DNA from 2 places in the Ascidiaceihabitans sp. genome. Region 2 is predicted to be linked to the other one. Evidence: riboswitches for the same ligand, from Rfam matches in the RefSeq annotation. Region 2 holds a riboswitch; the other holds the start of a gene.
The links. A riboswitch is a leader RNA that binds a small molecule or an ion and turns the genes downstream of it on or off. The one in region 2 is predicted to bind cobalamin.
Positions count from the first base shown of each region.

Region 1: it holds a riboswitch for cobalamin, as region 2 does, so the genes downstream of both, ABJL60_RS10990 (DUF1636 domain-containing protein) here and ABJL60_RS14985 (DUF1636 domain-containing protein) in region 2, are expected to answer to the same signal.

Region 1 covers NZ_JBDWQO010000011.1:55,321-61,124, reverse strand. The annotation lists gene ABJL60_RS11005 (iron ABC transporter permease) at 1-95, opposite strand, end outside; gene ABJL60_RS11000 (ABC transporter substrate-binding protein) at 102-1,037, opposite strand; gene ABJL60_RS10995 (ABC transporter ATP-binding protein) at 1,051-1,833, opposite strand; gene ABJL60_RS10990 (DUF1636 domain-containing protein) at 1,830-2,237, opposite strand; cobalamin riboswitch at 2,357-2,575, opposite strand; gene ABJL60_RS10985 (hypothetical protein) at 2,685-2,987, opposite strand; gene ABJL60_RS10980 (hypothetical protein) at 2,945-3,199, opposite strand; gene ABJL60_RS10975 (LysR family transcriptional regulator) at 3,269-4,207, opposite strand; gene ABJL60_RS10970 (DUF1028 domain-containing protein) at 4,313-4,987, opposite strand; gene ABJL60_RS10965 (RidA family protein) at 4,984-5,400, opposite strand; gene ABJL60_RS10960 (NAD(P)/FAD-dependent oxidoreductase) at 5,417-5,804, opposite strand, start outside.
Region 2 covers NZ_JBDWQO010000015.1:85,045-90,848, forward strand. The annotation lists gene ABJL60_RS14970 (cobyric acid synthase) at 1-327, opposite strand, end outside; gene ABJL60_RS14975 (HAD family hydrolase) at 324-938, opposite strand; gene cobO (cob(I)yrinic acid a,c-diamide adenosyltransferase) at 935-1,543, opposite strand; cobalamin riboswitch at 1,583-1,788, shown strand; gene ABJL60_RS14985 (DUF1636 domain-containing protein) at 1,875-2,270, shown strand; gene cobW (cobalamin biosynthesis protein CobW) at 2,267-3,301, shown strand; gene cobN (cobaltochelatase subunit CobN) at 3,308-5,804, shown strand, end outside.

The DNA.
Region 1 (5,804 bases), on a different contig from region 2:
GACAACGACCCGAACAACGCCACAACACCCAAGAGGGCGATGATCCGAAGACCTCTGGCTTTTTTGGGATGCGTTTTGGTTGCAGTTTGCGTCATGCGAAATCATTCAGCCCTAAATGCGGCAGCAAGAGTTTTGACGGCCTCGATGTTGCGTGGCCCGGGGGTCGCTTCCACATATTCCAGCACCACAAACCGGTTGTTCCGTACGGCGTCAATGTCGGCAAACGCGGGATTGGACATCATGAATTCAATCTTCTGATCGGCGGTGACTTCGCCGTAGTTTACGATCACGACGATTTCGGGATTGCGATCAACCACGGCTTCCCAACCGACGGTGGCCCAGCTTTTGTCCAGATCGTTCATGATGTTGGTGCCGCCTGCAGCTTCAATCAGCGCGTTGGGCATAGCGAATTGGCCTGCGGTAAACGGCACATCTTCGCCGCTGTCATAGACAAAAACCCGCGGGGCCGTTTCCAGCGCTGGCTGATCCTCCAGAAATGCCGCCAATTCGGATTGATATCCTTCGATCAGTGTCTCGGCGCGGGTCGAGACGCCAAAGATCGCCCCCAGATTGCGCAGGTCGTTGTACATGTCATCCATAGAAGCGGCATCTTTTGGGCCAACGTGGATGCAGCTTTCGGTCAATTCATAAACCGCGATGCCAAAGGGGGCCAGCGTCTGTGGCGTAACCTCGCCGCCGACACGCATGCCATAGTTCCAACCCGCAAAGAAAAAGTCGGCATCAGCGCCGATGAGGACTTCTTTTGTGGGGTATTTAGATGACAGTTCAGGAAGCGCTTCAACGCCCATCGTCATTTTGTCGTCTAGCGTCTTCCAGCCTGAAATGCCCGTGTAACCGACCATATGGTCCTGAAGCTTAAGCGCCAGCATCATTTCTGTCAGGTTCACGTCGTTGGATATCGCGGCCTTTGGTGGTGTTGCAAATGTGACAGTGCGGCCGCAGCTTTGCACCGTGGTTTGGGCCATGGCAGTGCTTGCCAGGGAAAGGGCCATCAAAGCCGTAAATGCGAGTTTCATGTTTGGGGGTCTTTCATTCGGGAAGGCTAAAGGAAAAGTGGGACGCGCCACTCAGGCTGAGGTTTTCGCGTTGTGCGACGACCTGAAACGTATCCGTCACAAGTTGGTCTGAAAGCAAAGCCTGTGGGGGGCCGAAGCCTTGCGGGTATCCGTCTTTCAGGATCAACACATCATCACAGACGTGAGCGGCCATGTTTAGATCATGCAAAGAGACGACAATGGTCAGGCCCAGTTTTTGAATCAACGCAATGACTTCAAGCTTATGACGGACATCGAGGTGGTTGGTAGGTTCATCAAGGATCAGAACCTGCGGTTCCTGTGCCAAGGCCCGCGCGACCATGACCCTTTGTCTTTCACCCCCCGATAAAGTGCTGAAATCCCGATGGGCCAATTCAAGAAGGTTGAGCTGTTCAAGGACGCCGTCCACGACGTTTTCATCTTTCTTGCCAACTGCGGCAAAGCCTGACCGGTATGGCGTTCTGCCCAAGCGAACGATCTCTCGTACCGTTAGGTCAAATGCGGATGCCTGTTCTTGCAGCACGGCGGCGATCCGTGTTGCCGCGTCACGCGCAGTCAGTGACCAAATGTCTTGGCCACCGACCAGCACCTGACCCGTTTGAGGCTTTTGAAAGCGATACAGCAACCGCAGCAGAGTGGACTTTCCAGCGCCGTTTGGACCGACAACGCCCAACACGCGCCCTGCAGAAATGGTGAAGGTCGTGGAATGCAGAACGGGTTGGGATGATCTGGCGGGCGTCCAACTGACGTCCCGCACGGCAAGATCAGCGGCCTTCATGATGCGCGAACAGCGTTGGCTTCGACCGCAATTATCGCGGCAGGCACACGCGCCAATGTAGAGGTGCGCAGTTTGCCAGGTCGATCCAGAGACGAACACCATCCATCATGTAAATGGGCATATTGCGTGGCAAAACTGACAAGATCATCCACATCCACGGCAGGATCAATGTCGCCAAACAGATAGGTCGCTTTGCGACTGCCGTGATAGGCAACCGTACAGGGCCTATCGCAGCCCGCCATGCAGGCAACGCCCGAAATTTCAAAATCGTCCGCGATTGCGTCCCCTGCGTTTTGGATCGCTGTTCGAAGCTTTTCGATCAATTCATAGCCGGGCCGACATTCAGTGCCTTTATGTCGGCATGATGTGCAAATCGTTATTTTATGGGTGTGCTCTTTGTTCATATCGCCCTCCGCGATGATGCGGGGTGCCGGGCAGATGCATATTCAGGTCAGGGAAATCCCATGCCGCCATCATAACCTCCGAACCAGAATCCCCGTCTGGGTTGAGTTGCATTGACGGCACCAAAGCGCCGCTTGATGGCAGGTCTCCTGACTTGCGGATCAGCGTTTCCCCGAACCTTCCCAAGCCCTACAGGCCCAGTGGTTTTTATCGAGGTCACTCACCGCTCACAGTTGCGGGGGCAGTTACGGATTTGGCGCTTTGAGCTTGGCCTCACCGTATTCCCTTTTCATTCCAGGCGCGTGTAAGACGACTGGAAACCATCTTCTTCATCCTTGCGATAGTCACGTTCCAAGGTCAATCAAAATGCAGGCACATTGCTTTTATAAAGCGACATCAAGACGTGAACGGGGCGCGTGGGGTGTCACTCATATGGATCAGGTCAGGGTTTAAAGGTCTCTAACACAGTTTCCGCATCGGTCTCGGGATTGACGATACAAAGCCTGAACACCATCTCGCCGCGCCATTTCGTGGGCAAACACAGCAGGGCACCAGAATGGCAGCGCATCGCCGATGTCTTCCCCATCCAGTTTCCGGGCATAGCGGTGGACTGCGTAAGTGGCCCAAGCAATCGGCCCCGGCGCATTCGCATCACCAATCAGTTTGACTGATTTGATCCCGGCGTCGGCCCATTCTGCCTCGCGCGTTTTCAGATCGTTGTAGACGGCGTTGTTTTCCAAGCGCGAAGACACAAGCAGAACCCCGTCACATCTTCTTTAAAGTGGGACGGGCCAGAACATTCTTCCCATGTGCCCTGCGCCAAATCCCAAAGGTCAGGTAGGTTGCGGTTCATATCGACAAATTCGCGCACCTCGGCATTCGAAAACCCAAGCTGCCCGATGGTTTCGTCCAATGACAGGCCCAATGTCCATCGGCCCAAATAGGATGTCGTAGCGGAGATCACGCACGGGGAAGCTGCTGTTGGAAAGCTGCTGTGTTTGCAGTCGTGACAGAATAACGGCTTAGGGTGGGCTTAAATCTTTTGCGACGCAGGGACGCCGGGGTATCCCCATTTCGAGATCGACTGCGTTGCGTGATCAATGAAGGTATCCACGGATAAAACCGACCGTGCGCCGTGTGGGATCACGAACCCCAATCGCATAGGGCGGTGCGTGCCCTCCAATGGAATAAACCGCAATTCGCGCCCGTCAGGTGACAGGTCTGAATGGGGCCGGATGTTGGCCATGGAAAATCCGAAACCATTCGCCACCAAAGACCGCATTACCGCCATATCGCGTGTCCGTTCCACGATTTTCGGGGCGACAGAAGCCTGTTCAAAAATGCTAAGGAAATAGGTGCTGCTGATCGGCAGATCGAGCAAGACCATTGGATGGTTCGCCAACATTTTGACCGAGACGGATTTGTGATCTGCCAAAGGATGATACCCCGACACGACCGCATACAACGGCAGTGAGCGGACAGGGATGAACTCCAGATCAGGCGGAATTTCCAGATCATACGTTAAGGCCACGTCAATTTCAGCGCATCTGAGCTTTTCGATCAGTGTCTCTTGGTCACATTCAAATTGTGAAACCTGTACGTCGGGATGAGCGTCTTGAAACCTGCGCCGGATTGCGGGCAACAACACCTGCACAAACGTCAAAAGACAGCCGACATTCAGCGGGCCTTGCACGTTGCCCGATATGGTGCCCGCAAGCCGGTTAAGACCTTCGGCCTCGTTCAGAACCCGGCGCGCCTGATCCATGAATTGCCGGCCTGCCTGCGTCAATCTTAGGCCGTGGGCGTGTTTGCGTACAAACAGCGGTAGGCCAAATTCAGCCTCTAACTGGGTGATCGCAGCCGAGATCGAGGGCGAAGACACGTTGACCATCGCACTTGCTTGCGCAATGGACCCCTGTTCGCCGACAGAGACGAAGTATTCCAATTGCCGCAATGTGAAACGTGATGCCATTAAGCCAACATGCCTGAACCGCAGACAGGATCAAGCTGAATAAGGGGCCACATAAATGGGGCAGGTGTTCAGATCTGCAAAAGCGGTGACGCGATAAGAAAGGCCCTATTCGTCACCGGGCACGCCATAAGAAGGGGCCTCGCGGGGGTCAATTGCGCGTTGCACATAGGCGTCCAGTTGGGGCTTGTAGATCTCCCAAGCCGTTGCGACGCTTTCGATCGGACAGGTTTCTGTCCAATCGCAGCGCAAATCCGCCACGGGCCACGCGACCTTGTCCACCAACAGCATTCCAGCGGAATGAAGCGGCCCCGCTTCGCCACCCTGTGCCAGCCCCGCACGCATCGCGGCAATCAGGCGATCCCCAAGGTGCCCCGTAGACGCAAGAAACCCGTCCACAACCGCCTGCGGCACACCGTCGTTGGCCAGCATGTTGCCGCCGGACGCCACATCCTGCGCTTGCGCTTGGGTCCAAATGCCAAGGGAATTCGGGCCGGAATGGATCGCCGTGGCACCTGTTTTATCGACCGCCAAGACCTGACGGTATTCGATGAATTTTCCTTGCGCCTGTACGGCCGCGATGGCCTGTGACGCATGCATCCCTTCGGCCATCAGATCAAGCGCCAATGGCCCCAGTGTCGGGTCTGTTACATTCTGTGAGGCGACGGCGCCAACGCCTGCACGCGCATAGGCGCATCGCGCCGCAACGGCGGGGGAAGAGGATGAAATCGCCAGACCAAACATGCCAGTCTCGGCGCAGCGGGCAACAAGGGAAAAGGTCATGCGGGGATCACCGCCGTGCCATCAATTTCGACCAGCCATTCGGGCCGCGCGAGGGCCTGCACAACCAAACCTGTCGACACCGGATGCACGCCTTTGATGTATTCCCCCATGGTGCGATAAACGGCTTCGCGGTGGCGCACATCGGTGATGTAGACCACGACTTTGACAAGGTGCTCCATCTCACCGCCCGCTTCTTCGATCAGCTGTTTGATATTTTGCATAACTTTATGCGTCTGCTCAACGGGATCGTTGCTGGTGATGTTCACTGCGTCATCCAGATTCTGTGGGCATTGGCCACGCAGCCAGACGGTTTTTCCGCCTTCCGTAACAACCGCTTGGCACAGATCATTGTCGAGGTTCTGTTCGGGATAGGTGTCCGAAGTGTTGAATTTGCGAATGCGGGTATGGGCCATTTGGATGTTCCTATAGTTATTCTGCGGCGGGGCGCACGATTTCAGCGGCACCACGATAATCGGCGTAGGCGCGTTGAATGCCAATCTGGTCTGCGACAAATTTTGCATCATGCCAGACACCCCAAAGAAAGGTCGATCCACGCCGTGACTGCCACGGCAGACCCAGAAAATAGACGCCGGGTTCTTTGGATACGCCGCGTTGGTGGATGGGCGCACCTTTGTCATCAAAGGCATCGACCTTAAGCCAGCCGAAGTCCTGTTTGTATCCGGTTGCCCAAATGATTGTCGTGATGGTTTCTTTGGCGAAATCAATACGGTCGATTGGGTTGGTGAGGCTATCTGGATCCGGGTACATTTCGCGGGCCTCAGGCTCTGGCGGCAGATCAAGCCCCATGGCGCTGGCA
Region 2 (5,804 bases):
CGGTTTCAACGTCGCATATTCCCGCGCTTTCACCGTCGCAATACGCCTGCCTTGCACCACCACTTGACTGCCCACATCCGTTTCAGGCTTCAACAAAACAGGGTTCATATCCGTGTGCGGCGCAAGGCCCGATGCCAGCGCCTGCAAGGCCTGCGCCCGTCCAATTTCACCCCCATCCGAGGTCACCGCTGCATTGTTCGACATATTCTGCGGTTTGAACGGGGCAACAGACAGCCCACGTCGCTGGGCTGCGCGGCACAACCCCGCCACCAACATGGATTTCCCAACGTTGGAGCCGGTGCCTTGGATCATGATGGCTTTGGTCACACCTCCAGCCCAAGCAATGCTGGCAGATGGTTTCGCGTTTCAGGAGTGAAATACAGGCCCTGCCATCCTTTAGCCTGTGCGGCCTCTATATTCTTTAGTGTATCATCGACCAGCAGGATTTTATCGCCAGAGGTCCCGCTCCAAGTTTCAATTTGTTCAAAAAAGGCCTGATCCGGTTTGGCGACTTTCATTCGTCCAGATGCAAATACAGCTTCGACATGTGCACCGAACCCCATCTGATTTTCGATGTAGGCGGCTCTGCGGGCTTCATTGTTTGTGCCAATCACACTGCGTCCACCGTAACCTTTGAGCCAATCGATTACCTGTGGATCGGGCAACGCATCATGCTCAAACCAATAGTCCAGAAACGCATCTGCGTCGATTTTCAAGCGTTCCCGAGTGATCCAATCTGCAACCACTTCGAGCAAATCGCGCCGTCCCGCAACGACATCCTGGATCAAACCGGATCGGAACACAAAGTTTTGGAAGCGCTCGCGGTTTACGCCTAGATCTGCTTCGATCTGATCCACCCATACAAATCGACCATCAACGATGTTCGCATTCAGGACGCCGTCAAAGTCCCAAACCACAAGATCAAAAGGAGTGCTCAAAACTCCACACCCTTCTGCGCCTTGATTCCATCACGGAACGGATGTTTCACGTTCCCCATCTCGGTCACCATATCCGCCGCCTCGATCAACTCCTCTTTTGCGTTTCGCCCTGTCAAAACCACATGGGTCATGAACGGTTTTTGCGTTTGCAAGAACTCCACCACCTCGTCGATGTCCAGATAGTCGTTGCGCAGGGCGATGTTGATCTCGTCGAGCAGCACAAACTGTATGTTCGGGTCTAGGATCACCTCTTTAGCCTGCTCCCAGCCTGCCTTGGCCGCTGCAATGTCGCGTTCACGGTCCTGAGTTTCCCATGTAAACCCTTCGCCAGAAACAATGAACTTACATTCATCCGCGAAGCGTTCCGTCAGAAACTGACGTTCCCCCGTCATCCAATTGCCCTTGATAAATTGCACCACAGCGCACGGCATTTCATGGGCAATACAGCGCATTATCATCCCAAAACCGCTGGAAGACTTCCCTTTTCCCGGCCCCGTATGCACCACGATCAAACCCTTTTCCTCGGTCTTGGTTTCCATCATCCGATCGCGCGCTGCTTTGATCTTTTTCATCTTCTCGGTGTGGCGGGTGTTTTCGTCGATCATGGAAGACTCCTGTTGTGCTTGACAATAAGGGCACGCAGGCGCAAAGCCTAACCCGTTGGTTCCTGTTCTAGGACAGGTGAAAAGGGAATGCGATACGCGAAATTTCGCAAAGCGCAGCCGCCCCCGCGACCGTGACCGGAGAGGTCGCCCCACACCACTGGCTTTTGCTGGGAAGGTAGGGCGCACCGCGCGCAGAATGCGCAAATCCGCAAGCCGGGAGACCTGCCAGCAGAACTGAAACGCGAACCGGACGGGGTGTTCCGGGCATGCGAGCCTCTTTCGAGGTTTCGGATGACCCTGCTCTTTCCAGCCAGAACACAAAGGCTATGGAATGACTGAAACGACTTTAGAACCAGTGGAATTATTGGTCTGTACGACCTGCAAAATGGGCCGCGCCATCGAAGATGATGCGCTGCGCCCCGGCAACTTGTTATATGAGGCCATGTTAAAAGAAGACCTGCCCGCGCATGTCACCGTGCGCCCCACGCAGTGCTTCACCAATTGCCAAGGTGGGTGCAACATCATGATGCGCGGCGGCAACCGCTACGCCTATGTTTATGGCAATCTTGACCCCGAAACACAGGTCGAAATCGTCACCGATGGCGTAACCCGCTACTACAACGCCGCTGACGGGTTTGTGCCATGGCGCGAACGCCCTGAACATTTCCGCAAGAACTGCGTTGCCCGAATCCCCCCCCTGAACCTGCCAGAGGACGCCGCCAAATGAGCGATCTTTCAAAACTTCCCGTCACCGTCATCACAGGCTTTCTCGGCGCGGGCAAAACAACACTGATCAAGCACCTGATCCAGAACCCGCAAGGCAAACGCCTTGCAGTGGTCGTCAATGAATTTGGCGATGTAGGCGTGGATGGCGACATCCTGAAATCCTGCGCGATCCCCGATTGCCCCGCCGAAAACATCATGGAACTGTCAAACGGCTGCATCTGCTGCACAGTCGCAGACGATTTCATCCCGACCATTGAAGCCCTGATGGCGCTGGAGCCCCGCCCCGATCACATCCTGATCGAAACCTCCGGTCTGGCCTTGCCGAAGCCTTTGCTGAAGGCGTTCGACTGGCCCGATATCCGCTCGAAAATCACCGTCGATGGCGTGATCGCTTTGGCAGATGCAGAGGCCGTGGCCGATGGCCGTTTCGCCCCTGACGTCAAAGCCGTCGACGCCCAGCGCGAAGCCGACGACAGCCTAGACCATGAAACGCCCCTGTCCGAAGTGTTCGAGGACCAGATTTCCTGCGCCGACATCATCCTTTTGACCAAAACCGATCTGGCCGGCGCTGACGGCATTGCCAAAGCCCGTGCGGTGATCGACGCAGAAGCCCCCCGTCCGCTTCCCATCGTGGAAATTTCCGAGGGCATCGTGGACCCCCGCGTGATCCTTGGACTAGAAGCCGCCGCCGAAGACGACATGGACGCGCGTCCGTCCCATCACGATGGGCACCACGACCACGAACACGACGACTTTGAATCCATCGTGGTCGACATCCCCGAAGTCAGCGATCCCGCCGAGTTGGTCAACCGCATCGAAGCCATGGCCAAGGATCAAAACATCCTGCGCGTCAAAGGCTATGCGGCCGTCACAGGCAAACCCATGCGACTGCTCGTTCAAGCCGTCGGTGCGCGCGTGCGTCAGCAATACGACCAACCATGGGGCGCATCAGAGCGACGTGGGCGTTTGGTTGTCATCGCCGAACATGACGACGTGAACCCCGACGCCATTCGCGCGGCTTTGATCGGGTAGAATGCTGTGCACGTCGTCTTTCGTGAAAGCCACGGGTTAGAGGAATCTGAAACCCCCATGGACCTCGGGCAAAGCCCGGCAGACCTTGTGGTGTTGTCGTTTTCCGATTCTGACCTTGGGGCCTTTGCGGCAGGCTTTGCCCGTGCCAAAGGCAAGCTGCCCACAACGCGGCTTGCCAACCTAACGGCGCTGAAACACCCTTTGTCTGTCGACACTTACGTGGAACAGACGCTTGAAGGGGCCAAGGGCATCTTGATCCGCCTGATCGGTGGCTATGCATATTGGTCTTACGGCCTGCAACAGGTAGAAACCCTGTGTCGCGCTAAAGGCATCGCCTTGGCCGTGCTGCCTGCGGACGGGCGCGAGGACACGCGGCTGGACGACGTGTCCACCTTGCCCAAATCTACACTGCGCCGCCTTTCGCATTTATGTGACCAGGGCGGCGAAGTCGCGGCCCAAGCCGCCCTAGCCCAGCTTGCCCTCGCCGCCGGGCTTTACGCTGGCCCCGTGCGCGGGTCCAAAGTGGTGCCAAGCGTCGGTGCATGGACGCCTGAACACGGCGTGACCTGTCCCGTTGCCTGCTTGTCGCAAGGCGACAAACCCCGCATCCTGATCAGTTTTTACCGCGCTTACCTGACCTCTGCTGACATGGCCCCGATCAAGGCGCTGTTCGACAGTTTCCGCGCCAAAGGCTGCGACGTGGTGGCCATTTTCGCGCCATCGCTCAAAGCCCCGGACGCAGCAGGTTGGTTACGACGCCAGGTGGTCACGCTGCAGCCCGACGCCATCGTCAACGCCACTTCCTTTTCCGGCAAAGGCGCAGATGGCACATCGCCGTTGGACGCAGGCAACGTGCCTGTGTTTCAGATCGCCCTTGGCACATCGCGCCAGAAAGCATGGGCCGAGGCAGAACGCGGATTGTCCCCAACGGACCTTGCGATGCATGTAGTCCTGCCCGAAGTGGACGGGCGCATTTTTGCAGGTGTGGCCAGCTTCAAAGAGCCGGGAAAGAAGGACGCCGCGCTAGAGTATTCCCGCTTCACGCATCGCCCTGTCGCCGCACGCATTGCGGCCATTACCGATCAGGTGATGGGCTGGATTGCATTGCAAAAACAGGAAGGTAAAGCCCCCGCGATCGTGTTGTCGACGTACCCCGGCAAGGATTGGAACATGGCCCACGCCGTTGGGCTGGACGCGCTGGCGTCGACCGATGCGATCCTGGATGATTTAAGCGCACCCGCAGGCCCCCCGCTGCAAGAGGCGCTGAAAGACACACTTGCGTGGCCTCTTGCGGAATACCAAACCGCGCTTGACACACTACCAGACCAGCTACAGCGCGACCTGCAGGACGCTTGGGGCAACGCCGCTGACGATCCGATGTGCCACGACGGTGCGCTCAGATTTCCCGCCACCCGCAGGGGTGCGGTGCTGGTTGCTTTGCAGCCAGAGCGCGGGGAAATGAAAACCCGCGAAGATGATTACCACGATCTGGCCCGCACGCCGCGCCATTCCTATGTGGCGTTCTATCTGTGGCTGCGTGCGCAAAAGATCGATGCGCTGGTCCATGTGGGCGCACATGGAACGCTGGAATGGTTGCCCGGCAAATCCGTAGCCCTGTCAGATAATTGTTGGCCCAGTGTTTTGATCGGCGACACGCCTGTCATTTATCCTTTCATCGTGAACGATCCCGGTGAAGCGGCCCAAGCCAAGCGCCGCATCGGTGCAGTGACTTTAGGACATATCCCGCCTGCGATGAGGCAAAGCCAAACACCGGACCAGTTCGTCCGGCTTGAGGCACTTTTGGATGAATTCTCCAACGCCGATGGCCTAGACCCCAAACGCCGTGACCGTTTGCAAGACGATATCCGCACAGAAGCACAGGCGATTGGCGTGGAACAGGACTTGGGCTTGGATACGGCCAGCTGTTCTGCCGAGGCGATCACCCGCATCGACCGCTTTGTCTGCGACATCAAGGAAAGCCAGTTTGGCGACGGGCTGCACATCTATGGCCGCGTGCCTGAAATCGAGACGCAATTCGACAGCGTGGCGGCCGCCCATGGCGAAAAGGCTGCATTGTTGGATGCGCTTTGCGGCAAACGCATCGCCCCCGGCCCCTCTGGTTCGCCCTACCGGGGCCGCACGGATGTTTTGCCGACGGGGCGCAACCTTTTCACCACTGATCCACGGTCGGTCCCTACACGGTCAGCCTATGCCCAAGGGGTGCGGTTGGCCGAGGAACTGGTGCGCCGTCATTTGCAGGAAGAAGGCGATTATCCGAAAGGGTTGATCGTGGACCTTTGGGGCTCCGCCACCATGCGCACGGCTGGCGAGGAATTCGCGATGGCCTTGGCGCTTCTGGGCGTAAAACCATTCTGGGACAAGGGGTCCGAACGCGTCAGCGGCATCGAAGTGCTGCCCATCACAGATCTGGACCGCCCGCGTTTAGACGTTACTTTGCGCGTCTCTGGATTGTTCCGCGACGTGTTTCCAACGCTTTCAGCGC